One region of the Paenibacillus sp. Aloe-11 genome, then DNA from elsewhere that is predicted to be linked to it. Evidence: riboswitches for the same ligand, from Rfam matches in the RefSeq annotation. Region 1 holds a riboswitch; each other region holds the start of a gene.

What was found. Region 1 has a riboswitch for cyclic di-GMP ahead of WG8_RS05910 (glycosyl hydrolase). Riboswitches for the same ligand answer to the same signal wherever they lie in the genome.
Region 2: another riboswitch for cyclic di-GMP. It lies ahead of WG8_RS02285 (LPXTG cell wall anchor domain-containing protein); the one in region 1 lies ahead of WG8_RS05910 (glycosyl hydrolase).
Region 3: another riboswitch for cyclic di-GMP. It lies ahead of WG8_RS12875 (non-ribosomal peptide synthetase); the one in region 1 lies ahead of WG8_RS05910 (glycosyl hydrolase).

The regions. Positions count from the first base shown of each region.
Region 1 is NZ_JH601048.1:212,464-224,127, forward strand. Features, by position in the region: gene WG8_RS05890 (glycosyltransferase family 4 protein) at 1-806, shown strand, start outside; gene WG8_RS05895 (glycosyltransferase) at 835-1,935, shown strand; gene WG8_RS05900 (UDP-glucose dehydrogenase family protein) at 1,941-3,269, shown strand; gene WG8_RS05905 (sugar phosphate nucleotidyltransferase) at 4,022-5,398, shown strand; cyclic di-GMP riboswitch class I at 5,554-5,634, shown strand; gene WG8_RS05910 (glycosyl hydrolase) at 5,648-7,249, shown strand; gene WG8_RS05915 (hypothetical protein) at 7,298-9,592, shown strand; gene WG8_RS05925 (helix-turn-helix domain-containing protein) at 10,105-10,473, opposite strand; gene WG8_RS05930 (YveK family protein) at 10,800-11,549, shown strand; gene WG8_RS05935 (CpsD/CapB family tyrosine-protein kinase) at 11,530-11,664, shown strand, end outside.
Region 2 is NZ_JH601043.1:17,103-26,826, reverse strand. Features, by position in the region: partial or broken gene WG8_RS27720 (DUF445 family protein) at 1-99, opposite strand, end outside; gene WG8_RS02290 (AraC family transcriptional regulator) at 695-1,576, shown strand; cyclic di-GMP riboswitch class I at 1,626-1,707, shown strand; gene WG8_RS02285 (LPXTG cell wall anchor domain-containing protein) at 1,899-5,486, shown strand; gene WG8_RS02280 (class D sortase) at 5,601-6,269, shown strand; gene WG8_RS02275 (cupin domain-containing protein) at 6,385-6,852, opposite strand; gene WG8_RS02270 (amino acid ABC transporter ATP-binding protein) at 7,172-7,909, shown strand; gene WG8_RS02265 (transporter substrate-binding domain-containing protein) at 7,952-8,782, shown strand; gene WG8_RS02260 (amino acid ABC transporter permease) at 8,909-9,568, shown strand; gene WG8_RS02255 (amino acid ABC transporter permease) at 9,583-9,724, shown strand, end outside.
Region 3 is NZ_JH601055.1:640-12,303, reverse strand. Features, by position in the region: gene WG8_RS12910 (2-oxo acid dehydrogenase subunit E2) at 1-89, shown strand, start outside; gene lpdA (dihydrolipoyl dehydrogenase) at 93-1,514, shown strand; gene thyA (thymidylate synthase) at 1,765-2,559, shown strand; gene WG8_RS12895 (dihydrofolate reductase) at 2,594-3,082, shown strand; gene WG8_RS12890 (glutamate synthase subunit beta) at 3,321-4,808, shown strand; gene WG8_RS12885 (type IA DNA topoisomerase) at 5,441-7,786, shown strand; gene WG8_RS12880 (aldo/keto reductase) at 8,111-9,121, shown strand; cyclic di-GMP riboswitch class I at 9,750-9,839, shown strand; partial or broken gene WG8_RS12875 (non-ribosomal peptide synthetase) at 9,972-11,664, shown strand, end outside.

The DNA.
Region 1 (11,664 bases):
CTGCCAAGTCGGCAAAGCTTCCGCTGATCTGGCACATCCGTGACCACATTGGTCCGCCTTACCTGAAGCCAATCGTAGCCAAAGGCATTCGGCTGATGTCGCGTTTCTTGCCCAATGGGGTCATTGCCAATTCCAAATCCACGCTGAGTGCGCTGGAGCTGCCCCCGGACAAAAAGACGCTCGTCGTCTACTCCGCTTTTGCCAAAGCCATCACGGCTCGTGATGCGTCTGCAAATCCACGGACCGATGACTCGTTTAACGTCGTACTGGTCGGCAGACTGGCGGAATGGAAGGGGCAGCATATTTTGCTGGAAGCAGCCCGCTCCTTTTTACCGGATAAGCGGGTGAAATTCTGGCTGGCCGGGGACGCATTGTTCGGTGAAGAGGAATATAAGAGCCGCTTGGAGTCCACGATGCGCGAATACGGGCTGGATAACGTCAATCTGCTGGGACATGTCGATGACATTCAAGGCCTGATGCAGCGCTGTGATTTGCTGATCCACACCTCTATTACGCCGGAACCATTCGGCCAGGTCATTATTGAGGGCATGGCGGCAGGGCTGCCGGTGATTGCCTCAAATGAGGGTGGACCCAAGGAAACTGTAGTGTCGGGTGAAACCGGACTGCTCATTGAACCGGGGGACCCGGCCAAGCTGGAGACGGCCATCCGCTGGATGCTGGAACATCCGCAGGAGCGTCAGCAAATGGGTGAGAAAGGGATGGAACGAGTCAAGCAGCATTTTGTCATCGAGAACACGGTTAAGGATATAGTTCATTACTATAAGGGTTTGTTGGCAGGAGTCTGACCGACATTCGCGTTAAAGGATGATTCAGATGAAAATAGCGATAGCACACGATTACTTAATCCAAATGGGCGGGGCAGAAAGGGTGGTAGAGGTATTCCACGATATGTATCCGGAGGCTCCGATCTTCACAACGGTGTTCAGCGACGAACGCCTGTCAAGCAACTTGAAGGATGCGGATATTAGAGCCACCTGGCTGCAGAACCTCCCGGGAGTGAAGGCCAATTTCAAAGGAGTGCTGCCGCTGTATCCCATCGCTATCCGTGATTTTGATTTTAGGGATTTCGACATTGTTTTAAGCTCCAGCAGCGCATTTATGAAAAGCATCCAGGTACCTAAACATACGTTTCACATTTGTTACTGTCACACACCGATGCGGTTTGCCTGGGATTACGATACATATATGGCCCGGCAGTCCAAATCCAACCTGCTCAAAAGCATGCTCAAGCTGTACATGAATCGGTTGAAAACATGGGATGCCAAAACTTCTCGCAACGTAGACCAGTTTGTCGCCAATTCTTCCGTCGTCAAGCGGAGAATTCTGCACTATTACCAACGGGAGGCGGATGTTATTTTCCCTCCTATTAATACGTCACGTTTCGAACGTGCTGCAAGCATCGGTGATTATTACCTGATCGTATCCCGATTGGTGTCCTACAAGCGCATCGATCTGGCGATCGAGGCATTCAAACGCAACGGTCTCAAGCTGCGCATTGTCGGTGAAGGACCGGACCGTAAAAGACTGGAGTCCATGGCTTCCCCGAACATTGAGTTTCTCGGCAGGCTTGAGGATCAAGAGGTTAACAAGCTGATGGCAGAATGCCGGGCGCTCGTTTTTCCGGGAGAAGAGGACTTCGGTATTACGCCTTTGGAGGCGAATGCAGCCGGACGGCCTGTCATCGCTTTTCAGGGCGGAGGCGCGCTGGATACCATTGTCCCTAATGTAAACGGTGTGTTTTTCCGCAAGCATGAGGTGGACGATGTACTGGAAGCAGTCGCCAGGGTCGAGCAGCATGCATGGAATGTGGATGACATCATCACCCATGCTCGTAAATTTGATGAAAATACGTTCAAGGATCAATTGAAAAAGTATGTAGAGCAAGCCTATGTGAACTTTCTAAAAGGAGGATGAACGGAATGAAGCTGGCTGTAATCGGTACTGGATATGTTGGGCTCGTCTCGGGCGTATGTTTTGCACACAAAGGTAATGAGGTGATTTGTGTCGATCTGGAGCAATATAAAATCGACATGCTGAACCGGGCAGAATCTCCGATTTATGAACCTGGTATTGAGGAATTGATCTCGCTGAATCTGGAAGCTGGCCGTTTGGAGTTTACCTCGAATTTGGCCGATGCGGTACGTCGGTCGGATATCGTTATTTTGGCAGTAGGTACACCTTCTCTGGCTAACGGTGAGGCGAATCTGTCTTACATTGAGCAGGCGGCTGCCGATGTCGGGAAAGCGATGAACGGGTACAAGATTATTATGACCAAGAGTACTGTACCTGTCGGAACAAACGAAAAGATCAAAGACGTAGTGTCCCACCATACGAATTATTCCTTCGACATCGTATCTGCTCCGGAATTTCTCAGAGAGGGCTCTGCCATCAACGATACGCTTCACCCGGATCGCGTGATTATTGGTTTGGACAATGCGGGGCTGCGTGAAACGATGGTTACCCTGCATCAGGTGTTCACGGATAAAATCTATGTGACCGATATCCGCAGTGCTGAAATGATCAAATATGCATCCAACGCATTTCTGGCAACCAAAATTTCATTCATTAATGAAATTGCCAATATTTGCGAAAAGGTTGGCGCGGACGTAACCTGCGTGGCTGACGGTATGGGCATGGACAAACGGATTGGCTCCTCTTTCCTGCAAGCAGGCATCGGGTACGGGGGCTCCTGCTTCCCGAAAGATACGAATGCGCTCATCCAAATTGCGGGTAATGTAGACTATGAATTTAAATTGTTAAAATCGGTAGTCGAGGTTAACACCGACCAGCGCTTCATGATCGTATCCAAGCTGCGTGAATCGCTGGGTCAGCTGCATGGCGTGCCGATCGGTATTTGGGGCTTGGCCTTCAAACCGAATACAGACGACATTCGTGAAGCACCGGCGCTGGAAATTGTAGAAACGCTCATTCAGGCAGGCGCTATTGTGAAGCTGTATGACCCGATTGCGATGGATAAATTCAAGGAGCGTGTGAATCACCCGAATATTGTATGGTGCTCCTCCCCGCAACAAGCCGCCGAAGGAAGCGATGCCGTGTGCTTGCTGACAGATTGGGAAGAGTTCAAAAAAGTCGACCTTGTACAGCTGGCTTCCCTTTTGCGCAAGCCTGTTCTGATTGACGGCCGTAATGTATTCACAGAGAATCAGATTCAAAGCTCCGGGCTGGAATACTACTCCGTGGGTCGTCCGCGGATGAGCGGGTGGAATCGGGATAAGGTGGAAGTTTAAAAAGTGATAGATTAAAAAGTGACTGTGGCCGTGTTGGAGGCGCTACGCGTTCCATTTGATCTTCCGCTGTTGCAGCGGGATTCCTGGATTGTATAAAACATTCCAAGGTAAGAATCCCGCTGCAAAGGCGAACGCTGACGCTTCTACAGATTCAAATGGCCCGCTCCGCTGCTTTCCGCCGTGGAGTCACGATTTTTAACCTCCCACTTTGTGGGAGAGGTAGAAAGGGCGTATCGGAATGAGCGGCACGGCTTAAAGCCGCTCATTCCGATCAAAGCGCCTCGCGGCTGTACCGCGCCGCTCATGCGGATACGCTATGCTGCTCCCATGGGGCAAGGTTGCCATGTAAATACGGTTATGCTGCTCCTGACGCAAAGACGCCATTGCGGTTGCCGAAGGCAATCTCGACGAGGCGTTACAAAGCCTCGATTATTTAAAGCTTACAAGCACGGCAGGCAAACGCCGAGCGCATGAGCGCTAACAGGCTGACCGGACTTAATAATGTCCGGTCGTGCCTTTTGCAATAAACGGTATGATCGGCATGATGCATATTTGAGTAGCGCAGGGATGGATTTGAATCTGGAGAAGCGGAGCGTTCGCCTTTGGACCGGGATTCAAACCTTTATACGATTTTATACAATCGAATGAATCCCGGTCCAACAGCGATCGTAAGATCAAATCCAGCCCGTAGCGGGCTACTCAACCTTGCCCCATTCGATCACCCACACATTATAGAGAGGAAGTGGAGAGTTATGAAGCTCGTACTTTTGTCTGGTGGTTCCGGTAAAAGATTATGGCCTTTGTCCAATGATTCCCGTTCCAAACAATTTTTAAAGGTACTGGAGAGCCCGGAGGGGATTTCGGAATCTATGGTGCAGCGGGTATGGAGACAGTTGGGGGACAACCAATTATCTGAGTCCTCGTTCATTGCGACAGGGAGAGCACAGGTCGAAATGATCCAGAGCCAGGTCGGACAGGATATACGTATCATTGTTGAGCCGGAACGTAGAGATACCTTCCCTGCCATTGCGCTGACAGCGACTTATCTATATTCCATTGCTGGTGTTTCACCTAATGAAGTTGTTGCTATATTGCCTGTAGATCCTTATGTAGAGGATGCTTTCTTTGCTACAGTTGCCCAGTTGGAGCACACACTTCAGGAGAGTGAAGGCAAGCTTGCATTAATTGGAGTCGTTCCTTCCTATCCATCTGAGAAATATGGTTATATTATTCCAAAAAATGATGCCACCCAAGGGAGCACAGGCTACCGTGAAGTGAGCCACTTTCAAGAGAAACCCGACCGTGAGCAGGCGGAGCGTCTAATTGAACGCAATGCTCTATGGAACTGCGGGGTTTTTGCATTCAAATTAAGCTATTTGCTTGATATCTTGGCGGCCAAGGGTTTGCCGCTGAACTATGAAGAAATGCAAAAGCAATACGCATCTCTGGAAAAAATCAGTTTTGACTATGAAGTAGTCGAGAAGGAGAAGGACATTGTGGTTCTTCCGTATGATGGATTCTGGAAGGATCTGGGCACCTGGAATACGCTCACAGAGGAAATGTCCCATCAGCAAGTAGGCAGAGGGGTAGTAACGGAGGATTGCGTCAACACAAGTCTCATTAACGAGCTCGACATTCCTGTGGCGATTATCGGGACAAATGATCTCATTGTTGCTGCCAGCCCCGACGGTATTCTTGTGACCAATAAGGCGGAAAGTCCACGCATTAAGGAAGTGCTTAAGGCTCATGATCAGCGTCCGATGTACGAGGAGCGCCGTTGGGGGCAGTATCGGGTTGTGGATTATGTAAAGTACGATGAAGGCAACGAGGTGCTGACCAAACGAATCCGCGTGCGCAAAGGTAAAAATATCAGCTACCAGCTTCATTTCAAACGCAGTGAAATCTGGACCATTATCAGTGGTGAAGCGGAAATTATTTTGAATGAAAAGCTGCACAAAGTGAAGGCTGGTGATGTCGTGCGTATTCCTGAAGGAACGAAGCATAGCATTTTGGCCGTGACCGATGTGGATTTGATTGAGGTGCAAACGGGGTCTGAGCTGGTCGAGGAGGATATTGTACGTTTTTGCATGAATTGGAATGAAATTTCTCGTCACCAATTTATTTCATAAATTTCTTCGTAAAAATGAAAAAAAGACGAATTGATGAATATTTATAGCCCGAACTGTCGAAAATGCACGAAAATCTGTAAACTCTTGCACTTGACCTATTAAATTTTGGTAAAAAAAAGTCGATACTTAGGGTAAGAAGGAATCCAAACTCCTTCCAACGATAAACGCAGCCCTGTCGAAAGGTAGGTACGCAAAGCTAAAGGGCCTTCCGTAGGGATGGCAGCCTGGCTACCGAAAGGAAGAGCAAAAGTGAGATTCGATTTTATTCCTCTGTATCGACTGATACGCCATGCACTCCCCGTAGTTATGCTTTTTTCTTTGTTGCCCGTCGGTTTTGGTGAATCTCTGTCCGTGGCGAATGCCGCTGCATTACAGCCTGTTGATTCGGACGCTTCTACTCAGGCCCGTGAACTATACAGCTATTTACTCAGCATCTCGGGGAAAAAAATAATCACCGGTCAGCATGATTATTTGGAAAGTCCAGATGAACTAAGTAACAAGGTCCAAAAAATCAGTCAGTCGTATGTGGGTGTGCACGGCTATGAGATGGGAGCCATCTCCGGCCAATCTGCCGATACGGAAGCAGAGCAACGTAAAAATGTCGTCGATAGTGCTATCCGCTGGAACAGATCCGGTGGCATTGTGACGATGACTTTTCATGAAGCACTGCCAGGTAGACCACTGACTTGGGCCAATGTGCAGGCGAAAGTAAGTCAGACGGAGTTCAATAAATACGTGACGCCAGGCACTACGCAATACAACCTCCTCATTGCCGATCTGGATAAGGTCGCTGTATCGTTAAAGCAGCTTCGTGATGCGGGTGTTCCGGTTTTATGGAGACCTTATCACGAAATGAACGGTGACTGGTTCTGGTGGGGAAACAAAAACAATTTCAATCAGCTATGGAATATCATGTATGACCGTTTTGTAAACACGCATCAATTGAACAATCTGTTGTGGGTATGGAGCCCGAATGCTCCTAATTCGTACACCTTTCCGTATACCCCTAAATATCCGGGAGATGACAAGGTGGACATCTTGGCTGTAGACATTTACAACAATGATTTTAAACAAAGTCATTATGAAGAACTGCTCGGATTGGCAGGGAATAAGCCGATTGCCATCGGGGAACACGGTGAGATGCCAAGCTCCGAGGTATTACAGGCTCAGCCCAAATGGGTGTATTCCATGACTTGGGGCAAGATGCTCTCGGAGAATAACACAACGGATCAAATTCAGGATTATATGAATGATTCGAGGAGCTTGACGCGAGATGATGTGGAAAATGGATTGGCAGCCATTCAACAACCCGGGACAGATGTACCGACCATACCGGATGGGGGGCAAAGCGATCCTATCCCGGCTCCGCCAGTAGTGATCGTTCCCCCGGCTCCGGCTCCTCCTTCTGTTCCGGATGAGGTTTATGCGAACGGGCTGCGGGGTGAGTATTTTAACAACATGAATCTGGATGGTAGTGCTGCTTTGGTCCGTACAGATAGCAAGCTGGATTACAACTGGCGTGCTGCTGCAGCTGATGCAAAGGTGAATGCTGATCAGTTCTCGGTTCGCTGGACCGGTAAAATAAGGCCTCAATATAGTGAGACCTATACATTTACAACGATATCCGATGATGGTATCCGCGTATGGGTAGACGACAAGCTGATTATTGATAGCTGGTTCAAACAAAGCTGGACAGAGCGTAAGGGCAGTATCACCTTGCAGGCGGGGAAAATGGTAGATTTAAAAGTTGAATACTATGATGAAAAAGGCGACGCGATGGCACGTCTGATGTGGGAAAGTCAGCATGAAGCGAAAGCGGTTGTTCCCGGTAACGCTTTGTTTCTTCCTTAATTGATTCTCTTTCCCGGTCAAAAATTTTGAGGAGAGAGAGTGGATTATATGATGAAAAAATGGTTGACCCACAGGTATACGGCAGTATTATCAGGGCTTTTTGGGATCGCAATAATAGCGCTGATTGCTTGGTTGATTTACACGCCTTCAAGGAGCGTAGAACTGCAGACGGATAAAGTAGCGGCAGCCAGTCCGGTATGGAAGCTGGGTCAGAGGGATGACTCTTCGGCGGAATTTAAAGGGCTGGTCGATAGAAAAAGTGTCAATATTTCCGCATCTGCTGCCTCTACCGAGACGTCTGCTAATGGAGCAGCGGCAGTGATGTCCGTAGCAGAGAATACATCGGCCCCGGTATTGCTGGGCAGTGGAGATATTCCTCCCGGCTTGAATGCGTCCATGAATCCCGAATTGTCGCTCCAGTATACGCTGAATCAGGTTCCTCCCAATGGGATGATATTCCGTGTACGGATATTGGATGCGGGCAAAGCTGTTCCGCAAATGGCTGTATTTTCAAATCATCAGCTGTCCGGTATTATTCAGATCGCCGGGGTTTCCGGCACGGGCAGTGCATATAACTACAAAAGCAACTATGAGCTGTATATCCCTAAAGAGCAATTGCAAAGCGGTGTTAACGTACTCAAGCTAAAGACAGCGCGCTGCCTATACTGCTCCTCTGCAGAAGATAAAAATGTGTGGTGGACTTGGGATGACTTGAGCTTGGAGACGTTAGCTTCACCTGCAACTGAACCGATACACGGTAAATATATATTGACTGGAACGAATGTGAACAACAAAGAATTCTATTATGATCAGGGTGCGGTAAAGCATTTACCATACGTTCTCAAATGGCTGGGAATTGCTTATAGCGGCAATGTCATGCGGGTCACCTGTGCCAGCAATGTGGGCAAGGCTTGTACAGACGCGGATGATTACTATCAAACGTTGAAGCAGTATAATATGCAATCGTCTGCTCTGTACTTATATACGGGCGATATCAAGCTGCAAAGGGATGGTTCTCTGCCAGAGACGGCCAAGCAAAAATTGCGCGATTATGTAAAAAAATATGGTTCATACCTTCAATATTATGAAGTAGATAACGAACCCGGGTTGTTTAATCGCTCGAAGGCAGTCAATCTGGCTGTGGCCAAGTGGTTTAACACGGAAGGCAAGCAATTGGCACCGCATCTCAAAACCGTAGCGCCAGGCTGGGCCTATTGGCCTACGTACTCCACCAAAGCTTGCAAAAATCAAGCTGGAGGCACGCTCAAATGTGGTGACCCGGATGGATGGGAACGAGATCCGGCGCAGCGTAAGCAGTTGGAGGACGTCACCGACCTGACCAATGGACACGCCTATGGTGAATCCTATAACGAAGAGAGCGGAGGCAGCTTCGTTCAAAATCTGAAAACCTTTGGCGGTTCGAGCAACGGGCTGGCCAAGAAGATGCTGAATACGGAGTTCGGTACGAACGATACGCATCGGGACAACCCTGAGTACGGGGCCAGTCAGCCACAAGCAGCCGCTTTTGACCGGATTATGCGTTCGCAAATCGGGTTTGCTGATATGTTTATCCAGCATGCTGCGTTTTATAAGGATTATACGCTGTTTAAAACCGGCTTTGATCTGCAAAGCCACAACCCGGCAAGCACAGAAATTTATCCGTTCGGGGAAGGGCAGGACAGTCGTGTAAAGATCATGAGACGTTTGAGTCTGGCATATGCCACCCACGGCAAACCGCTGACTTATACGGTGCTGAATCGAGAGGATACCAAGGATAAGATGGTCTATGTTCGTGCAGTGGATACGTCCAAGCTTAAACCGCTGGCAGGCAGTGGCGCTACCTCGGACAAATTGCTGGTGAACCTGGTGAATTTCGAGGATTCAGCACAGACCATTCGCGTACGAGTAACGATGCCGAAAGCCGGTGTGTACGCTGGTGAGCGTTTTGGAGCCGGCGCTACCTACAGTCAGGCACAGCGTTCCATATCGGGACTCAAGGCTTCACCTGCCCTTGATTTTGAAGAAAAGCTGGGTCCTGGTGAATCGGTACAATATATTTTGGAACTGAAGAGTACAGATCAGTCCACAGCCTCAGCCCCGACAGGGGTAAAAGCCGCCTCTGTTCAGGATGGGGCGGTAAAGATTGATTGGCTTCAGGCAGAAGGCGTATCCTCCTATGATGTACTGCGTGCAGATGGGTCAGACGGGGTTTATCAGGTAATTGCCTCGCAAGTAGCGGGAAGCACCTACACGGATCGTACAGTGAAAGCCGGAAGCCACTACGCCTACAAGATCCGAGCGACCGGAGGCACCCAGATATCTCAAGCAGCCGAGGTTGCTTAATGATTGCTGCGAGCAGTATAGGACCTTGGCTGAAGAATACCCGTCTGATATCGCCAAAAAAACAAAAGAGAACCTATCAGGAAAAATAGGACCTGACAGGTTCTTTTTTTATTAATAAATCGTACTGAATTGGCAATACATTACGTATAATGGAGAAAAAAACACGAAAATCCTTTAAAATTCTCGCCATAAGACGACAACATTGCAGGTATGTATTCATATATAATAGGTTTGTTCATAACAATACATACATGGGTTGTAGGGAATCTTTTTCCAGTGACCAAGAATAAAAAAGTGAGGTTAGTGCTGAATGAACAAGGAGACAGAATCAAGGGTGGACAGCCCTCTTCTTCGGAACAACGCACGGAGAGCAGGCAAATCTGTCATCCACCTAGACATCCGTGACATCTTGCTCCAATGTGGCATTACGATGCCAGAATGGATAGAGAGCGACCTAGACAAAACCAAGTGCCGGAAGGACAAGCACGTGTAATTCCTTCCGGCTGTCTTCTTTATTTCATCATTCGTTCCATACGGACAAACGCGATAAAGCGCTTGGCTTCTTCCTCAGACAAGGTACGTCCGTCAATCGTCAGGTTGAAACGCTGCAGAATATCCTCATCAGACAGTTCCAGCTGATCCACAAATTCCTTCACATCTGAATCCAATATCGCTGTAGGATGGCTCGTGCGTCCCACCAGGTAATCAATGGTTACTCCGAAAATATCGGCAAGCTTGTTCAGGATCTCAAAGTCTGGTTTGCGTCTATTTTTTTCATAGTGAGAAAGAGCCGCCCGCGTAATTCCGAGGGATTGCGCTAGTTCCTCTTGTTTTAATCCCTTATGTTCCCGTAATTCAGCGATTCGGGTTCCATAATTCATCTTTTTTTCCTCCTGAATACAAGGTTAAGAAAGTGAGAAAAGCAATTTTACACTTGACAAGATACAATTTGTAGCATAAATTAGTTATGTAAGTTACATAATGTATCTCTATTTTGTAGTATTCACGGATGTCATGGTTTATATACTTTAACAGGCCACCGATGATCAAGCATTTGTGCTTAATCGCTGGCTAGACCTGCTATGCGCTATTATATAACATTTTACTATAGATTAGAGGCTCATGCATCGTTCTTTTCCCCGGTGTGCAGAGGATCAGTACAAGCGTTATCACATCGAAAACAAGTCAATCAGGGAGGTCTGGTCTTGTGCAGTTGAAAGAGTACATCCGTGTGATCCGAAAAAGAATGTGGTTGATTGGGAGTATCGTGCTGCTGGTGTGTGCTGTAGTGGGCATAAAAAATGTATACTTTACCCCGCAAGTGTATGAAGCGACGGCAAAGCTTATTATCAACCAGACGCCGCGACCGGATCGTGCAGGTGTCGTCGATTACAGTGTCGTACAAACGAATATAGCCTTAACGAACTCCTATAAGCAAATCATGATCTCCTCGGCGATTATGGATCAGGTGGTCGCCAGCTTCCCCGATCTTAAGGTTACTCCGACAGTTCTGGCTCAGAAATTAAGAGTGAACACCGCCGGTGATTCACAGGTCATGGATGTGACAGTTCGCGACTTATCGTATACAAAGGCTGTGAAAACCGTCAATGCGGTAGCCAAAGTATTCAAACGACAAATTCCCTCTATCATGAAAATGGACAATGTCACGATTCTAAGTGAAGCCAGTTTGACTGACCCGGCAATTCCTGTGAACAGCAATCCCGCTGAACAGATGTTTATTGCCTTTGCCATCTCCTTGTTGCTGGGTATAGGCTTGGCATTTTTGCTGGAGGTATTGGATGACACCTTTAAGAATGAGGAGGATATTGAAAAAGAACTCGGCCTGCCGACTCTGTCTTTGATTACGAAAATGAAAAAAGAAGATAAACGCTCTGACAGCTCCACTACAACTCCTAAACAGGTAGGTGAAGGACAATATGCCGCGATTAATCAATAATCAACTGGTCACATCCCTGCATGCCCAGTCTTTCGTTTCGGAGGAATATCGTATGCTCCGCACAAACATCCAGTTTTCCTCTATAGACGAACCGATTGAGGTTATGATGGTGGCG
Region 2 (9,724 bases), on a different contig from region 1:
CGCCAGCCCCCCGACAAGTCCTGCCTCAAAAGCACCAGCCAACAAACGAGCCCAGCCATATTGCTGGAAGGGCAACGTAGCTGCAAAGCCCGCCCCCAGAATAACGAGCGACCAAGCCGCTGCGGTTTTCGTATTTTTTGATTTTCCCATCCTGTAATCCTCCAAACTGACTGTCGAGTAAATAAAGCACTATACCTGTATTACCCATCATAACATTGCCTGTGTGATTTCCAAAGTGAGGCGCGCCTTAAATGATCTGATTTTTTGCGTAATTTTTTATACATATATCCTCTTTTTTACATTCATGTTTGTGAACAACATCACAACACTGGGACCAAAATCTTATTTTCAATAATAAGACTTACGAACCATTTTGGTAGAACAAAGTCCCAAATTTCTTAAAACGAAAGGAGAAGTGAACAGGAAAGTTGAATGGGCATAAGATACCTTTTTTAGCATCATTCCGGTATTTAGCCTCAGAAAGGATTTGATCCATGATATCCCCAGATTCTTTCAACATTATTCGACTTTTACAAAGCTCACACACATAATTTGCTATTTTACTATATGGACATATTCGATGTGATAAAATAAAATTTTATAAATAGGAAATCATGTTTAATCAGCCATTATATATTGATAAATCAAACTATGATAAGCTTGATAAAATTGCTTCTTTGTAAAGGAATTGGATATGACAACAGACCAAAAAAACAACAAAGGCCTCTGGAACGGCGATCCGGTCGTAATTGTACGCACTCCCTCCGCTTTTGCCAAGCAATCCCTTTTATATATCCAGGAAATAGGCTACTTCCAAAAATCATCTGGTTTTACGATGGAAAGGAAAGAACTTACCTCCTTTTTGCTTGTTTTTACGTTGTCTGGTAAGGGAGAATTACTGTACCGGGACAAGAAGTATATTCTAAATCCGTATGATTTGTTTTTCATTAATTGCAAGGAATATGTGCAATACAGCACCTCCGGCCATGAATCCTGGGAGTTTATTAGTTTATACCTGTATGGCAACCTGATCGAAAATTTTTACGAACAATTTACCAAGTATAATAAACCCGTATTATCCATGCACAATCCATATGCTATATTGGACAAGCTGCATGCTCTGATTTGCGGGCAGTCTGACAGAAGCCTTTCCGCCGAACTGCTAACGTCCAGACTCATTGCCGAAATACTGACATGCATTTTGCAGCATCCCTACGATCGTCCGCATGTGAATGCAGAAACGCTCAGCGAAGTACGTCGGGTGCAGCAATATTTGGATGAGTCCTACAATGAACGTATTACGTTGGACTCGCTGGCAGACATGTTCGGATTAAACAAGTTTAATTTGGCTAAAAATTTCAAAAAGCAAATTGGATTCTCACCTATTGATTATCTCATTAATGTCCGCATCACCGCTGCCCAAACCTGGCTTAAAACCAGTGGCATGTCCATTGTAGATATTGCGAGATACGTAGGGATTCCCAATACGAGCCATTTTATTAATCTGTTCAAGGAACATGTAGGAGAAACTCCTCATTCCTTCCGTAAAAAATGGGGAAACCGTTCCAAGCTATAAAGAGAGGTCACATAAATTCAGTTTGATAGACGATAGACGTACAAGCTATTCACGATAATGGCAAAACTGTCGAAAGGCAGTGACGCAAAGCTATAGGGCCTTCCTCCAGCGGATGGTAGCCAGCCACCGAAATGAACGAGCTTTTTATTATGTCTTTTTTACATAAATCTACAACAAAATACTATGCCTCTCTCGAAGAAAAGCCCTGATCGCTAAGATCAGGGCTTTTTTCTGTTGGGATAGTCATGCCAACCTAGCATGCTGAATATACTAATCTCGGAAGCATTGCCATATTACAATGAATAGGAGAATGACTTGGAGCATGGGAACAAAAATAAATGTTATGATCATTGCCTTATTGCTCATTATCCAAAGTTTTTTCAGTGCAACGCTGGCTTACGCAGATACTCCAGCCCCCGAACTGCCGCAAAGTGCTGTTGTCGATCCCACACAACCCATTACGGATGCAGTATACGGCGTCCCAAATCCTGAACCTGCCATGGAGGCTCCTTCCGACACGAGCCCTATCGTTCAGGCAGCAGCAAACGCTGAACCTCATGCTGCAACGGCTCCACAGAGCATACTAACCAAGCTGATCCTGACGGATGAAGCGGGGCGAGTCATTGACGCGGTATATAACCCCGGCAGTCAACTGGATATCGGATCAGCCATCCAACTGGGGTATGAATGGGAACTTCCCGACAATACCTACAAAGCTGGAGACACCTTCACCTTCCAATTACCGGAACAGTTTGTCATCTACACGGATATCTCATCTCCATTGGTAACCACCGACGGAACCGTAGGCAGCTTCACCGTAGATCGTCAGGGCAAGGTTATCATGACCTTTAACCAATATGTAGAGAATCACTCCAATGTCAGCGGCAAGCTGCAAATCAAAACCGAATTCACCAAGGAAACGGTAAAAGGCAGCACCGAGATCATCATTGCGATTCCGATTAAAGGCGGGGTCCAAACGGTCATCGTGAATGTCAAACCCCAGTCAGGGCCAACCCTGAGCAAACAAGGGAAACCCGACGGCACCAATCGGATTGACTGGACCATTGATGTGAACAAGCAGCTAAACACCGTAAAGCATGCCCTCATCACGGATCCCACTCCTTCAGGGCTGGAGCTCATCAAAGACTCTGTTCAACTCTATCATCTGCAAGTCAATATCGACGGCTCCACCGTCGTTCGAGATCCTGTGAACACGAGTAAATATGCCATTGAAACGGATCAGGCCGGGACAGGATTGGTGATTCGCTTTCAAGACGAGAGCATTAGTACTGCCTATCAGATTCAATACTCCACCCGCATTATGGGCGACGAATCTCGTTTCTCCAACACAGCGACTCTTTCAGGAGATACGATAGAGAACGTTTCTGCTACCGCCACTGTTCAGGTGGAGCGTGGTGAATTTTTGTCCAAAAAGGTTGAAAAATATGATCATGCCACACAAACACTCTCGTGGGCCATAAAATATAATTTCGGTGAGAAAAAAATCCCCGAGTCCCAAGCTCTCTTGATTGATCATTTCAACAAAACTCAAAAATTGCTGCCAGGCTCACTGAAGGTATTTAAGGGTAACACCTTGGAGGAGCTACCTGCTTGGGCGTACACCGTCATCCCTGTCGACTATCCTGACCGAAACGGCTTCAAGCTTCAATTCAACTTTGACGTAGATTCAGCCTATACGATCCGATATCAGACCCAAGCCAGGGGCCGTGTCTATGAAAATGAAAAAATCACAAACATCATAACCTCCGATGGAACCGAAAAGAGCGTATCGACGGAAATCACAAGCGGAGTCATGACTAAAGCGTATGACACACCCAACTACAACACCAAAATCATACCTTGGGTGATTACCATGAATACCGATCTATACACCATGAAAAATATTGTCATTCGAGATGTATTTCCTAACGGCGGCCTGGCCTTGCTGCCGAACACGCTGAAAATTCAAAGCGTTGACAGAACAACAGAGCTGCACGCGCCCACAGATTATGAACTGGTTCCGCTATCACAGGATTACAAGCAAGGTTTTACGCTCATTTTTCATAAAACTATTCAGCAAGCATACACGATTAAATATTCAACCACCTATAATAATGACTGGAAAACGGATACGAGTAAGCCTGAGTTTCGCAATAGATCCACTATAGAGTATCAGTATGAAAACGGGGACACCTCATCGTACGAAGTAGAATGCCCGATCTGGCCAGACTTTATGACACAACGGAACGGGGCCAAGCAAGGAAGCTATAATGCAAACTCCAAGCTCATTACATGGGACATTAAAGCCAACTACAATCGCAAGGCCCTGAACCATGCCGAAGTGAGAGATCCCTTGCTGCAAGGCCAGAAGCTAGTGCCCGGCTCCATAAAAATATACGATATGACCTTGCTAGGATGGTGGGATGGCGTACAAAAAGGAGCTGAAATCCCGGCAGATCAATACACCATCATCCCTCCCTCAGAGCAAAATGGTCAAGAATTACGTATCCAATTCAAAAATAAGATGCAGACCCCCTACTGGATTACCTTTCAAACTTCACTGGAAGGGGAATTGATCGAAAAGGAAATCCGCAATAAAGCCCTGCTGCTGGATGGAGAAAAAACGGTCTCAGAATGGGCAGCCCAAGTCACGATCCCTCATGGCGGGGAATATGTATCTAAAGCGGGAACACAAAATGGAAACAAGATCGACTGGAGCATCCGTATCAATGAAGGACAGTCACATGTGTCCAACGTCAAAATTATAGATCAGCCCAGCAGCAATCAGATACTAATCGAGGATTCTTTTCACGTATACGCTACAACCATTGCCGCCAACGGAAATACCGCCAAGGGCACCGAGTTGATCAGAGATCAAGATTACAAGCTGTTTATCAAGACCGACGCCCCAGGTCAGCAAACTTTTGAGCTTGCTTTCGCCAAGGATATTTCCTCTGCTTTTATCCTTGAATATCAATCATTCATTAACGCTGAGGACAAAGCCAAGGTGAGCAACAAGGTTTCCTTTGAAGGAGATCGCCTGACGACAGAGCTGCGGGAGACTAGTCAGGAAATTATCGTGCGTACGTCTTCCGGCTCCGGTTCCGGCGGGGGCATAACCGAAAGCCTTGAGCTGACCAAGGTGGATCAGGATAGACCTGACAAGGTACTACCAGGAGCGCGGTTTGCACTCTACGATAAGGCCCAAAAAAGAGCACCGCTCATTCAGACCACCAATGCGGACGGCAAAATTGTCTTTTCCTCCTTGCTGCATGATGATTACATCCTGGAAGAGCTGGCAGCACCGGAGGGCTATAAAATAACCAGGAGCAAGCTTGAGATTAGAATAGACGGCACACTCCAGCAAAGCTCCAGTATGAAGCAGATTGTCATCACCAATAAAAAAGAAAAGAAAAACGAGCCTGACCCGCCAGTAGATCCCGGAACTCCGACAGAACCCACAAAACCTACAGAACCGGGAACGCCTACCCATCCGGGAGGCCCAGGTAAAAAACATGACGATGATCCGGAAATACCAGATACGCCGTCAATAAACGTTCCTCCGTCACAGCCCGAGCTTCCGAAGGACATAGTCCCTCCACAGGAGGAGCCTGCACCTGTACCGCCGCCAGTGGATCAGGATAAACCCAAGACTCTGCCCGTGCCACCAGTCGTCTTGCCACAGCAAGATCCATCGCCTCCGCCGACTCCTACAGCGACGAAAGACGATCCCAGACCTAAGGCTCACCCCAAAGTTCCGGGGAAACAGCCGGAAGATCCAGAGGATACACCTGAGGTACACCAACTACCTCAAACGGGAGAAAGCAGCCCCGCTCCGTTCTATTTGACGGGTATAGCCATGATTCTGTGGGGTGTATTTTTAAAATTCAGAAAGACAAACAAAAAATAAAAGTGATGATCTGCCCCAATTTTCGGCTCATTCCATTTCCGTTGGAGTGAGCCGGGAAATGGGGTGTTATTTCACAAATATTGCATATCTGCACATTGCTTAGGGGGGGCGAACTTGCTGAGGCTGCGCAAACTTTCCTACGCGTTTATCTTCTTGGGCATACTCTTGGTCTTGTTTCCTAAAGCCACGGAATGGAATGAGGATCGAGAACAGCATGAGCTATTATTAAAGGCAGCAGAGCTTCCACCCGAAAAAAAAGAAGCGGCATTAAATCCCCAGCTTGCGGATAGCTATACTCGATTGTCTACTCGGTTTACGGAAGCTTCGATCAGCGAAGCACGGCATAGCATTTCCCCGGCCTCTGCTCCCGTCGCAAATGCCGATGAACAAACTCCGATAGCTACCATTAGCATAAGCCGTATTCACTTGAAGCTGCCTGTACTGGAAGGCGCAACTCGACAAAACATGAAGCATGCGGCTGTACATATGGCGGAAACGGGGACACTGGGACAGGTGGGAAATGCCGCGATTGCTGCTCATCGGGCTCGTACTCCCGGGCGGTTATTCAATCGGCTGAATGAAATGAAGCTCGGGGATGAGATCGTTGTTAACACTCAAGGGGAGCAATATGTGTATCAAGTCTATAGCATTAAGGTGGTCGATCCTACGGACGTGTCTGTTCTGAAGAGCTTCAAAAAGCAAAAGCTGCTCACCCTGATTACATGCAACCCTCTTGTAGCCCCCACTCATCGTCTCATTGTTCAGGCTAAACTAAGCACCTGAATTTAAGGCAACTTCATGAATACCTAAGTTCATGAATGCCTCAACCTGCGAATAAAAATAAATCAGGCGGGTGATTCCTGTTGAGATACAGCAATACACCCGCCCAATATGCACATCAAGATTCAGTTTTATTTTTGGCAATCAGCTTGAAATCATCGAAGTGGAATCCCGGTGCAACAACACAGGTTACCAGTACAGGCTCATCTCCAAGCGGCCGCGCCGTTTGCCATACCGTACCTGGTACCAGCGCTTGCGGATGCTGTCCGGCTTCCACGTCGGGACCGACGATAATGACAGTTTCTTCACCGGGCTCTTCTCCGCTTCCACCCAGCTTCAACTCCACAGGACTCCCGCTATGATAAAGCCACAGCTCATCTGAATGCACAACATGCCACTCAGAGAACTCGCCCGGATGCAGCAAGAAATAAGTCGACGAAGCTGCAAAGCGCGGACCGGAGTATATATCCGGCAGCACGGGTTTTGGAATTTGAAAATGAGCCTTCCACATCTCTTTGTACCAACCGCCTTCCGGATGGGGCTCCATGCCCAATGCCGTTACAAGCGGTGAAATAGCTTTCGTCATTGTACTAACCTTCCTTTACCCTAAATTCCTTCCTCCCTACTGTAAAACATAGCGTTGCTTTTGTCACGTTTCTCCCTTCGCATGTCGAACATCATTATTTTATGTCAAATTTAATAACATTAAATTGTGAATATTCACTCGATTTCATCATATAAACTAGTAACGAAGTATACCAATAGATAATTAACGTAAACTTTTATGACATAAAATCTTGTTTTTTATTGTAAACTTATAGTATCATGAGAGGAAATTTTGAACATTTAATAGAGCTTGATCATGTCAGTACGTCTACCAAGCTAAGTATCCAAGCCTAAAAGGGGTGAGCTCTCTGATCCAGTTTCGCAATGTAAACAAACATTACGGTCACTTCCATGTACTCAAAAACATCAATCTTCAGATTAAGGAGGGCGAGGTGGTCGTGATCATCGGCCCCTCCGGCTCAGGTAAAAGCACCCTGCTTCGCTGCATCAATCGTCTGGAGACGATATCGGATGGGGAACTGATCGTCAACGAAATACCTGTACATGACAAAAAGATTGATATCAACGCCTTCCGCCGCAATATCGGGATGGTGTTCCAGCATTTCAATCTGTATCCCCACAAAAAGGTGATTGAGAACATTGTACTTGCACCCATGAAGGTGCTGGGTATCTCCAGGGAAGAAGCTACCCAAACAGCTATCACCTATCTGAAACGTGTCGGCATTGAGGAAAAGGCACAGAGCTATCCCGCTCAATTGTCCGGTGGGCAGCAGCAGCGGGTTGCAATCGCCCGCGGGCTCGCAATGAATCCAAAAATTATGCTGTTCGACGAGCCTACTTCAGCTCTTGATCCCGAAACCATCGGGGAGGTACTGGATGTCATGCGCTCGCTCGCCCATCAGGGTATCACAATGGTCATCGTCACGCATGAAATGGGCTTTGCCCGCGAAGTGGCGGATCGCGTGATTTTTATGGACAAAGGACAGATTTTGGAAGACAGTCAGCCTGCCGAATTTTTTCAGAATCCGGGTGAAGAACGGGCTCGCCTGTTCCTGAGCCGTTTGATTCATCATTAAACAGACTACCAATGTGGCGTAAATCGAAAGGGGATCGTTCTAATGAGAAAAGGATTTCAATGGAGTGCTTTGGTACTGGTAGCCGTATCCTGTCTGCTCATCTTGGCAGGCTGTGGAGGCAAGCAAGAAGCGGCAACGCCGGGGAATGAGACGGCAGCGGCCAACGGGCTGGAAGCAATCAAACAGCGCGGCAAGCTGGTCGTGGGTGTAAAATACGATACCAAGCTGTTCGGTCTGAAAGACCCGGCCAGCGGGAAAGTAGAAGGCTTTGATATCGACATCGCCAAGGCTGTAGCCAAACATATTCTGGGCGATGAAACCAAGCTTGAATTAAAGGAAGTCACGTCCAAAACACGCATCACCTTGCTGCAAAACGGGGACATCGACGCTATTATCGCAACCATGACCATTTCCGATGAACGTAAAAAGCAGGTCGATTTCAGCGACGTCTATTTTAACGCCGGGCAATCTCTGCTCGTGAAAAAAGGAAGCCCCATCACCGGACTGGAGTCTCTGACCCCTGATACCAAGGTACTCGCCGTTAAAGGCTCTACCTCCGCCAAAAATATCCGCGAAAAAGCACCTAAAGCAACGATATTGGAGTTCGAAAACTATCAGGATGCTTTCAACGCCCTCAAGGCAGGCAAAGGGGAGGCGTTGACCACCGATAACTCCATTCTGCTCGGTATGCAGCAGCAAGACCCGAATTATACGCTTGTAGGCGGGAACTTCACAGAGGAACCTTACGGCATTGCAGTGAAGAAGGGACAGCCTGAACTGCTGCAAGCCATTAATGATACGCTCAAGGAATTAAAAAGCAGCGGTGAATACGATAAGCTCCACGAGCAATGGCTTGGGGTTAAACCCGAATAATACTCTTGTGAAGGAGCCGCAGGTTGCGTGCTCCTTCCTTTCTTTCTGCTGTACACCACACCAGGAGGACAATTTCATCCACCCCCGGATACCCCATAGCTTTTGGATAAGGAGGTAAATGCGCAGATGCTTACTTTTGATATCAACGTACTTTTCGATCATGGCGACCGTTTCAGAGAAGGCTTGCTTCATACCGTCCAAGCCAGCGTGATTGCCTTGATTGGCAGCTTTGTTCTGGGAGCTGTCATCGCCATCCTTCGAATTGCGCCTTTTAAATGGCTTAACTGGATCGGCACCGTCTATGTAGAGGTTATTCGTAATATCCCGCTGCTCATCGTGGTGCTGTTTTTTTATCTCGGGCTTCCCACTTTGGGCATCCCTTTGGACGGATTTGTATCTGGAACACTTGGATTGACCGTGTACACAGCCTCCTTTATTGCGGAAGCCATACGTGCCGGTATCCAAGCTGTTCCCAAGGGTCAATTTGAAGCGGCAAGGTCCTCCGGGCTGAACTACAACCAGACGATGATCAGCATTATTTTGCCGCAAGCCATCAAAGTCGTACTGCCTGCGATTGGCAACCAATTCATCAATCTGGTCAAAAACTCTTCCGTACTGGCCATTGTAGCCGGACTGGACCTGATGTATTACTCGGATCTGATTAACTCGGACACTTTCTTGCCCATCACAGTCTACGCCATCACGGCGTTGTTGTACCTTACACTAACGGTTCCGCTCAGCTTTCTTGTACTGTACATGGAGCGACGTCTGTCCAAAACATCCTAAGGAGGGAAGCCTGCATGGATTTCAGCGGATTGTTTGTATGGCCTAATGTGCGCTTTATACTGGAGGGCTTCCTGCTAACGCTGGAGGTCGCCATTTACTCTATCGTGTTCAGCTTTGCTCTCGGTATTGTATTCGGCATCCTGCGCTTTACGCGCT
Region 3 (11,664 bases), on a different contig from region 1:
GTATTATTGACGGTGCAACTGCTCAAAACTTCATGAACTATATCAAACAGCTGCTCGCTAACCCTGAGTTGCTTGTTATGGAGGTGTAATCAATGGTAGTAGGAGACGCTTCTCTGGATATTGACACATTGGTTATCGGTGCGGGTCCTGGCGGCTATGTAGCTGCCATCCGTGCCGCACAATTGGGACAAAGCGTATTGATCGTTGACAAATCTGAGCTGGGCGGTGTCTGTCTGAACCGTGGATGTATTCCATCCAAAGCTTTGATCTCTGCAGCTCACCAATACGAAGCAGCTAAACATGGCGAGTCTTTCGGTATTACGGCTGAGAATGTAAAAGTAGACTTCGCTAAAACACAAGAATTCAAAAACGGTGTTGTTAAAAAAATGACAAGCGGCGTAAGCGGCTTGCTCAAAGGCAACAAAGTTGAAGTTTTCAATGGTGAGTGCATGTTCATCAACGAAAACGAAGCACGTGTATTCAATGAACATGAATCACCACGCTACCGTTTTAAAAATGCCATTATCGCAACAGGTTCCCGTCCAATCGAACTGAAGCCATTCCCATTTGGCGGACGCATTCTGTCTTCTACTGAAGCATTGAACCTGCCTGAAATTCCGAAAAGCCTGATCGTGATCGGCGGTGGATACATTGGTGCAGAGCTTGGACAAATGTACTCCAAATTCGGTTCCAAAGTTACCATCATTGAAGGTATGGATACTGTTCTTCCTGGCTTTGACAAAGATATGACTTCCATCGTTGCTAAGAGCATGAAGAAAACAGGCATTGAAATCTTCACTGGTGCTAAAGCAGAAAGTGCGGAACAAACAGATAAAGACGTAACCGTGAAATTCTCCGTTAACGGCGAAAGCAAAGAAGTAACTGCTGATTACCTGCTTGTAACCGTTGGACGTCGTCCAAACACAGACGGCGAACTGGGTCTGGATCTGATCGGTGTAGAACTGGATGAGCGCGGAATGGTGAAAGTTGACCATCAAGGACGCACCAGCATTCCTCATATCTTTGCCATCGGCGATATCGTTGCTGGTCTTGCTCTGGCTCACAAAGCTTCTTATGAAGGTAAAGTGGCTGCTGAAGCGATCGCAGGCGAGCCGTCCGTAGTGGACTACAAATGTATGCCGGCTGTCGTTTTCACAGATCCAGAATGCTCCAGCGTAGGCTATACAGAGGCGCAAGCCAAAGAAAAAGGCCACAATGTCAAAGTTGGCAAGTTCTCTTATGGAGCAAACGGCCGTGCCGTTTCCCTGAACGCTGCTGAAGGCTTTGTGAAAATCGTAGCTGACGCAGATACCGGTCTGGTACTGGGGACGCAAATCGTAGGTCTGGAAGCTTCCAACCTGATTGCTGAGCTGGGTCTGGCGATTGAAATGGGTGCTACACTCGAAGACATCTCCCTGACTATTCACGCTCACCCTACATTGGGCGAAATCGTTATGGAGGCAGCTGAAGTCGTGCTGGGTCATCCGATCCACGCATTGGCACCACGTCGCTAATTCCATTTCATCATCTCGTTTTTGATTTTCATATATCTTCAAGAGAGGCAAGGGGCGCAATATCTGCGTTCTTTGCCTCTTTTTTTCATGTTTTAGGAATTTTCAGAACTACCATGAAAATTCAAACAGTACATGGTCAATGAAGTGTCGTACATGATAAACTAAATATAGCTGTGGTGTAGAGCGAATTTTTCAAGATTAGATTCTAGGGCTGCTAGATCTTAATTCATGTTTAAAGGAGAGAAAAGAAGTGCGCAACTATTTGGAATTGCTGGAGGATATATTAGAGAATGGAGTAAAAAAAGAGGACCGCACAGGGACGGGAACACTATCTGTTTTCGGAAGACAGCTTCGCTTTGATCTGGCCAAGGGCTTTCCCCTGGTAACCACCAAAAGAGTACATTTAAAATCGGTTATCCACGAGCTGTTGTGGTTTTTGCGTGGGGATACCAATATTTCTTATCTCAAGGAAAACGGAGTTACCATTTGGGATGAATGGGCGGATGAGCAGGGCAATCTGGGCCCCGTATACGGATCGCAATGGCGCTCGTGGGAAACGACAGACGGGCAACATATCGACCAGATTGCCAATGTCATTGAGTCGATTAAAAACAATCCAGATTCACGCCGGCATATCGTCAGTGCCTGGAATGTGGCTCAAATCGAATCGATGAAGCTGCCGCCATGTCATTTTGTATTTCAGTTCTACGTAGCTGGAGGCAAGCTTTCCTGCATGCTGACCATGCGTTCAGTAGATACCTTTCTTGGGCTGCCGTTCAACATCGCAAGTTATGCATTGTTAACGCATATGGTTGCACAGCAATGCAACTTGGAGCCGGGAGAATTTATTTGGTCAGGCGGTGATGTGCATATTTATTCAAATCATATGCAACAAGTGCATACCCAGTTGGAACGTGAGCCTTATCCGCTGCCTCAGCTGAAAATTATGCGCAAACCGGATTCCATTTTTGATTACACTTACGAGGATTTTGTTTTTGAGAATTACGAATACCACCCAGGGATCAAGGCGCCTGTCGCCATCTGATTAGAGGGGATGGAAAGCAAAGGAGGGGGACAGCATAAGTATTTCGATGATATGGGCTATGGCACAAAATGGTGTGATCGGCCGGGATAACCAGCTTCCTTGGCGTCTCCCAAGAGACATGGCCTTTTTCAAGGAGCAAACGATGGGCAAGACTGTACTCATGGGGCGCAAGACGTGGGAGTCCTTTGGAGGAAAAAGCCTGCCCAACCGACGCAACGTGGTTTTGACCCGAGATCAGAGCTACCGGGCAGAAGGGGCGGAAGTGGTTCATTCACTCGAGGAGGGACTCCAATTGGCTACAGAAAAGGAACTGATGGTCATCGGGGGAGCGGAGATTTATTCACTGTTTTGGCCACATGCCGATCGGCTGATCGTGACCCGAATTGAGGAGATTTTTGAAGGGGACACCACTTTTCCTGAGCTGGATTGGGATGGCTGGCATATAGTCAGTGAGATTCCTGGTATTAAGGATGAAAGAAACCCGTACAACTACCGTTTTGTCATTTATGAGAGAACAAAATAAGAATGGGAATCATTTGACCTCACCGATTTGAAAAATTAATGAACCATATAAAAAATCCTTTTGGCTGTTGATGCAGAAAGTTGCATAAGTTTTCATTACTTTTGCGCTGTATTGTGATACAATAAATCAAATTCAACGAGAACAGACCCTTTCATGATACAAACAGACAAATTCGAATTTGACTCAAATTCTGAATGGATGGACGGGGTTCATAAGCGAAGAGATGGGGGAACGTAACATGTCTACACCAACTGGATTTATGGAATACACACGACAGCTTCCTATAGACCGGGACCCGGCAGAGCGTATTAAGGATTGGGAAGAATTCCATAAGCATATGTCTGAAGAAGAGCTGCGTACCCAAGGGGCACGTTGTATGGACTGCGGAACTCCTTATTGTCATACAGGGATGGATATGATGGGAGCGACTTTAGGCTGCCCGGTTCATAATCTTATTCCGGAATGGAACAATCTCGTATATCGTGGTTTATGGAAGGAAGCGCTAGATCGGCTGCACAAAACGAATAATTTCCCGGAATTTACAGGCCGCGTCTGTCCTGCGCCATGCGAAGGCTCCTGTACAGTCGGTCTGATCGGACAGTCTGTTACCATTAAGACAATTGAGGAAGCTATAATCGAAAAAGGTTTTGAGGAAGGCTGGGTTGTCCCTAATCCGCCAGAAAAGCGTACAGGCAAACGAGTGGCTATTGTCGGCTCGGGTCCGGCAGGATTGGCTGCTGCTGCTCAGCTTAATAAAGCAGGGCACAGCGTGACTGTGTATGAGCGTGCGGATCGTGTGGGGGGATTGCTGATGTACGGAATCCCTTCCATGAAGCTGGATAAGAAGGTTGTACAGCGTCGTGTGGATTTGCTGGAGGCTGAAGGTATCCAATTCATCACAAATACGGAAATTGGCAAAGATATTCCTACTGAGCAGTTAATAGCTGAGTATGATGCAGTTGTACTATGCGGTGGATCTACGAAGCCGAGAGAATTCAACATTGAAGGCAGCGATTTGAATGGTGTTCATTATGCGATGGATTATTTGAATGGCACCATCAAAAGCTATTTGGATTCCAACCTTGAAGATGGAAACTATTTGTCCTCCAAGGATAAGGATGTTATTGTAATCGGCGGCGGTGATACGGGTTCGGACTGTGTAGCTACGTCTCTGCGTCACGGTTGTCGGAGTGTCACTCAATTTGGTACGCATGCTAAAGCTCCTTTGGAACGTGACCCGATTGCCAACCCTTGGCCACAATTTCCGAATGTGTACTCTCTTGATTATGCACAGGAGGAAGCAAAGGCGTTGTTTGGGGAAGATCCGCGTGAGTTCTCCATCATGACGACTAAGTTTGTAGGTGACGAGAACGGGAATTTGAAAGAGTTGCACACCATCCAAATTCAACGTATTGTTGATGAAACAGGGCGTAAAATCTATCAACCGATTCCAGGTACAGAGCGCGTATTCCCGGCACAGATTGCACTTATTGCGATTGGATTTGATGGACCTGAGCAAACGATCGTAGAGGAAATCGGTTTGGAAACGGACCGTCGCTCCAATGTTAAAGCACGCTATGGGAAATATGTTACGAATGTGGAAAAGGTTTTTGCTGCGGGTGATATGCGCCGCGGACAAAGTCTTGTCGTGTGGGCTATTAATGAAGGTCGGGAAGCCGCGCGTGAGGTTGATAAATACCTCATGGGTGCTACCGTTTTGGTGTAAACCTAGCTCTATCATTACGGATCGAGTCAAAGCTCCATCTTCGGATGGGGCTTTGTTGTGTTTACAGGCTAGTGGATAGCATGACGCAAAAGAGAATAATATGTGATTTAAGTTTACGAAATTTTTCTGAATCGAATGTGATTTCATGGTATGTAGAGAGTTGTTACTATTTTGTTATTGTTCTGTTATTATAATGTAATTAAAGTTGACAAATAAATTAAATTATCTGAATGTTTATTAATTATCTACAGTGATCATAACATAAAATCCGAAGAAAAGTGCAACTTTTTTATTGAATTATGAAATTATTTTACGATAAAAAGAAAACATTTAATTTATATGTTAGATAAATTAACTCAAATATGACTCATGCCGTCTTGTTGTGCAACTTTTAGGAGTTTTTTTACATATCCTTTTCAAGCTTCGCAAAATCATAGCCTGAGAGAACAATGATATCTATGGTATAATACACGTATATTGTTGAAGCGTTAGACTAAATGAATTTACAAAGGAGCTTTCGCCCGGGAGAAAGCTCCTTTTGCATGAGGCCATGCTACCTGTGTTTCCTGTACATCTATATGTATGATTTGTTGAAGGAAAACAGAAGGCCGTCAGGAAGGAATGGAATATGAATGAAAACGTTGATTATTGCTGAAAAACCGGATATGGGCCGGACGATTGCTGCTGTTATGGAGCCGCGTGCTAAAAATAACCGCACTTATTTGGAAGGGGAGAAATACATTGTAACCTGGGCAATCGGTCATTTGCTGGGCCTGGCTGAGCCGGATGCATACGATGCCAAGTACAAACGATGGAATATTCAGGACCTGCCCATTATCCCTGAGCAGTTCAAAATTGTACCGAATCCCAAAACAAAGGATCAGCTGAAAATGATTGGTGAGCTGGCCAAACGCTGCAATGCCATTGTCAATGCATGTGATGCCGGGCGGGAAGGGCAGTATATTTTTGCGTTGATTCAACAGCAGTTGAAGCTGCGCCAGCCAGTCAAGCGGCTATGGATCTCAGATTTGACAGCAGAAAGTATTGCGACAGGTTTTGAACGGCTGCGAGATGCTTCAGAGTTTGAATTTCTGACTCAGGCTGCGCGGGCACGAAGTGAAGCGGACTGGCTGATCGGTATGAACGCCTCCAGAGCCTTCACAACACGACATAACACGCTCCTGTCGGTAGGGCGGGTGCAAACGCCTGTGCTGGCATTGATCCATGATCGGGAGAAGGAAATTGAAGCATTTCAGTCTCAAACCTTTTATGATGTATGGGCCGAGTTTAAGCAAGATCAAATCAAGTACAAAGGGACATGGCAGGGGGATCGACTGACCAAACCCGAAGAAGCTGAGGAGATCGCTGCAGCGGTTCGCGGCAAAGCGGGCAGCATTACCAAATATGATACGAAGCAGACGAAGGAGTATCCTTTTAAACTGTATGACTTGACGCTGCTGCAACGCGAGGCAAATGCTAAGTACGGTTATTCGGCGAAAAAAACATTGGATGTGGCACAGGCTCTTTATGAGCGGCATAAGGTTATTTCTTATCCGCGTACCAACTCCAATTATGTAACAGAACAAAATATAGACGGGATGCACAAGGCGCTGCGTATGTTGGGCACAGGCCCTTATGCTGAGCTGGTACAACAAGCAAACCCTGATTTGGTCCATAAACAGAATAAATCGGTCTGCAATCCGTCTCGTGTTGAGGATCACCATGCTATTTTGCCAACGTTAAAAAGACCGGGAACGCTTAGCAAGGAGGAGCAAAATATATATGACCTGATTATTCGCAGGTTTTTGTCCCATTTTTTCCCTCCCGCTGAATATAAAATGCATACCGTGATGACACAGGTGGACAAGCATCTATTTAAAACAAGTATCAAGGAGCTTCTTTCCTTAGGATGGAAAGTGGTTTTGAGCAAGGCTGACCAGGATAAAGGTAAAAAGAGCAAAGCAGCCAAGAAAGAGGAAGAAGAGGAGACGGATGAGTGGACGGACAAGAAGTTTGAAATCGACGCAGGTCGTCAGGTGGATTGTATTCGTGCCGAAATGAAAGAAAAGGCGACTCAGCCGCCTAAAAGCTACACAGAGGGCACATTGCTGAAAGCGATGGAAAGCGCGGGCAAGCAGATGGAGAATGAGGAATTACGCGAGGTCATGAAGGATGCCGGATTAGGTACGCCTGCGACACGTGCGGCCACCATTGAACGATTGAAGAAGGTCGGCTACATTGAAATGAAGGGTAAAAAGATTCTCATTACGGATAAGGGGAAAATGGCCATTGAGCTGATCCGTCATGCAGGCGTCGATTTGTTGGCTTCTCCGGAGATGACGGGACAATGGGAACGCCGTCTGCATCAAATTTCCAAGGGGGAGGCAGCCCAGGAGAAGTTTATGGACAATGTTAAAAGATTTACGTTGTCCATCATTGACAAGGTGAGGCAGCAGCCACCGGCTCCGGCCAATGCTTTTGGCGAGGAAGCGAGGGGCAAGCGTGCGGGTGGCAAGGGAAGCACTAGCGGTGCAGGCGCGAGTGGACGCACCGCTGCCAAAGGGACGCGCGTTCCAGCAGGGCGCGGTAGCAGCGCTGGAAGCGCAACGCCGGAGCGTGCCTCGGACGCGGCAGCTTCTTCAGCCGCAGGATTAGCGCGCGGCTCCTCCAGCGTGCCGTCAGGCGCTTCAGCGAGCCGACGGGAAGCTCTGGGCAGCTGCCCGCGCTCCAATTGCGGTGGAAGCATTATTGAAGGCCGCAAGGGGTACGGGTGCAGCCACTACAAGCAGGGCTGCGGTTTTGTTGTCTGGAAGGAATATGCTGGCAAGCAGATTACGGAAACCATGCTCAAGTCTCTGTTGACGAAGGGACAGACGCAGTTGTTGTCTTTTAAGCGTAAAGATGGATCGACCGTCAAAGCGCGAATTGTGCTGAATGAACCGGGTACAGGCCAACTTAGTGTTCGTGAGGAAATTTGATACATTCATAGCTATAATTTATATAAAATTATAATAATAACTTTTTTTAGTCGTCGTCAGATGACTTCTGAATTTCATCAGGAGTCATCTTTTTTTATGCCCACTGTTGTGCCCAATTAAGTTTTAGCAAGATTACGCATCCTAAAAATACCCACTAAAATCGAATAATTAACATTAGATTAAACATTTGTAAGCTTCCGACCGATAAAATAAAGAGAAGTTTATGCAAAACAAATTTTTCCAGCTAGTTTATAAACACTCTATGCGTTGCGGAACGCGATTGTTTGACATGAAAATTTCTTTACAGGAGATGGTGGAAGAATCGTGGAAACGAAAATGGTAAATGTGACAGACTCAACGCAATTACGCAAACTGGGCAACTCGGATTTAAAGCTGTCACCGCTTGGGCTTGGCTGCTGGCAGTTCAGCAACGGAAAAGGGATGGTCGGGAAATTCTGGCCAGCGCTGCGTCGGGAAGATATACGGCAAATTGTTCAGACTAGTTTAGAAGGTGGAATTAATTGGTTTGATACTGCTGAAGCATACGGTGGCGGACAGTCTGAGCAATTGCTGGCTGGCGCGTTAAATGAGATTGGAGGGCCGCTCGCGGAAGAGGCAAATATCGCTACGAAATGGTGGCCGGCCTTTCGCACTGCAGGCAGCATCACAGCAACGATTGATGAACGTATTCACCATTTGGCTCAACGGACGATTCACCTTTATCAGGTGCATTCGCCTTACTCCTTTTCTTCGGTCGGCGCGACGATGAATGCGATGGCTAAACTGGTCGAGCAAGGTAAGATTAAATATGTGGGTGTAAGCAACTTTTCCGCGCAACAAATACGTGAAGCCGATCGTGTGTTGCGTGAGCACGGCCTACGCCTGGTTTCGAATCAAGTGAAATACAGCCTTCTTGACCGGAGAATCGAACAAAACGGAATTCTGGACACGGCCAAAGAACTCGGTGTGGCGATCATTGCCTACTCCCCGTTAATGCAGGGGATCTTAAGCGGAAAATTCCATAAAAATCCGAATTTGGTCAAGTCAATAAAGGGTCCGCGCAAGTGGACGGCGGCATTCCGGGATTCGGGGCTGCAGAGATCGAAGCCACTGATTGAAACGCTGGAACAGTTGGCCCAGCAATATAATGTGACGCCAACGCAGATTGCCTTGAATTGGCTGATTAACGCCCATGGAGAGAACGTATTTGCGATACCTGGGGCTTCAAAAATACATCATGCCCAGGAAAATGTGAGGGCGATGCAGTTTACCTTGACAGCAGGAGAGATTGAGATGATCAGCCACGTTTCCAACCAAGTGCTGAGATCGAAGTAATCGTGGTTAAAACATTACTCTTCCGAAGATGCCCACCAATTGCTCCACTCCCTATACACCTCACGTCGCCAATTTTGGCAAAACATCGAATGCGAGAGAAGCTTTGGAATATCATTTTTGTCGTAACCTGATAAAAGATTAAAGGATATCACATCAATTTTTTAAAATAAAGTAATTATTATGAGTGAATATACAATTTATTAGTCATTGTGAAATGATACCATAGATTGTTGTTTGTCAAAGATTTTGACTATATCTTGTGGTTATCTAATCGATAATTGCTCCTTTACACACATTTTAAAAACTTAGAACTAATTGACAAAATGAGATATTTTCATTATTGTACAATTGATTAAATTTATTTCATATATATTCCATATTAAAATAATATACTAAATGCTTCACAATTCATCATTCAAAAGCTAAACCGCTAAAGTTGTCCAGGTGGACATCTTGGAATGTTGGGGGTGGGGATGAAGTATTTCGCGAAGCAGATAACAACGTATTGTAAATATAATTCCAGGTAAAAGGTTCGGAAAAAAAACGAACTGATAACAAAGCTTACCGCATTGTGGCGCCGGAGGGGGACCTGAAGGCGTGGATACAGCGGTAGATATACTTACTTATTTCCCGTTAATCGTAAACACCTCGAAAGTGGTGGACACAAAGCCATGGGTCTAAAGCTGGATTCAACAGCCATGATTGCCAGGTTGCCGAAGGAAACCGGGCGAAGTCTGCTGCCTGTTCCTGTACTTTTTATAGGGGAACAGGCTTTTTTTATTTGTAGTGGGAAATCGTTTGGGCATATGGAGTAGAACGCATGAAATGCTTAACAACAGGAGGAAATTTTATGGAAACGAGCATGATAACTATTAAGGAGTATCCGTTAAGCTCCTATCAGAAAGACATATGGTTCGAACAGTGCATGTACCCTGAAAAACCTATTTACAATATTGGTGGGTATGTTGAGATCAAAGGAAACCTGGATACGGCTATCATGAAGGAGTGCTTGCAGTTACTAATCAGCCAGAATGATTCTCTTAGTGCCCGTTTTATCGATAAAAAGGGAGAACCTTATTTAACATTCCTGCCGGAAGTTGAATATGAAGTTCCGCTATATAATTTTTCGATGAAGGAAAATGCAAATTCTTTTTGCATCGACTGGATGAAAAAGGAATTTTTAAAGCCTTTTCAATCAGATAGCTTTTATTTTCAATTTGATTTATTGCAAGGCACCCTGAATACCTATTTTATTTTACTTAAAGTTCATCATTTGGTGATCGATGGATGGGGATTTGCTCTCTTAATCAATCAACTCTTTGACAATTACAATAAACTCGCACAAGGAATTGGCGAAGTGAACAGAACTGTCTATTCCTATGCTAATTTTATCTCCGATAATCAGGATTATCTGAATTCTCCGGCCTTTTTAAAAGACAGGGAGTTCTGGAAGAACAAATACCAAACCATTCCCGAGCCTCTATTGAGCAGAGGAGTGAACTTCGATGATGGTGATTCCGCTTGGAGTGATCGGCAAACCTTAACGATAAACAAGACCTTATACAATCGAATGATTGAATTTTGCAAAGAGGAAGGGTGTTCGTCGTTCCACTACTTTTTAGGCATACTGTTCCTTTATTTCAGCAGGGTTTGCAATCGGAACGAGATGGTGATCGGCGTCCCGGTTTTTAACCGGGGCAAAGCGAGATATAAGCAGACGATGGGACATTTCGCCAACGTGCTGCCGCTGCGGATCAGCCCTGAAGAAGATCTAAGCTTTAAAGAGCTGATAAAGCGCATCAAACGTGAGCTTATGCAATGCTATCGACATCAGAAAATGTCCTTCGGTGAAATTTACCGGGCAGTTTACGAGAATAGCCATGAGAAAGGAAAACTGTTTGATATATCGCTTTCTTTCGAAGAACAGGAAAACAGAGAATCATTGATCGGTACAGCAACCCAGATTGTAAGCATGCCGCATCATCATGAAAGGAATGCACTTAATCTCTTTATATGGGGACAAGAAGGTAAAACGGATGTAGCCGTTAATTTTGACTATCAGATACAGGCTTTTGAAAGATTCATCCCCATTGAGAATGTCGTTTCCCACTTTGAATATTTATTTGCTCAAGCCATGGAACAAAGTGAAACTCCTATTTCACAAATCGAAATCGTGCCGGAGGAAGAAAAGGATGTGCTGCTCCGCGATTTCAATCGCACGGAGGCGGAGTATCCGAAGGATCAAACGATTAATGCGTTGTTTGAGGAACGAGCGGAGCAAAGAGCAGATCATCCGGCTTTAGTCTGGGGAGAGCAAACACTGACCTACCGGGAACTGAACGAGCAGGCGAATCGGCTGGCCATCATCTTGAGAGAGCGTGGAGTGAAGGCGGATGATATCGTCGCCATCATGATGGAGCGTTCCATGGAAATGGTCATCGGCATCCTGGGCACGCTCAAAGCGGGCGGAGCCTACCTGCCGATCGATCCGAACTATCCGGAGGAACGGATTCACTACATGCTGGAGGACAGCGGCGCGTCCA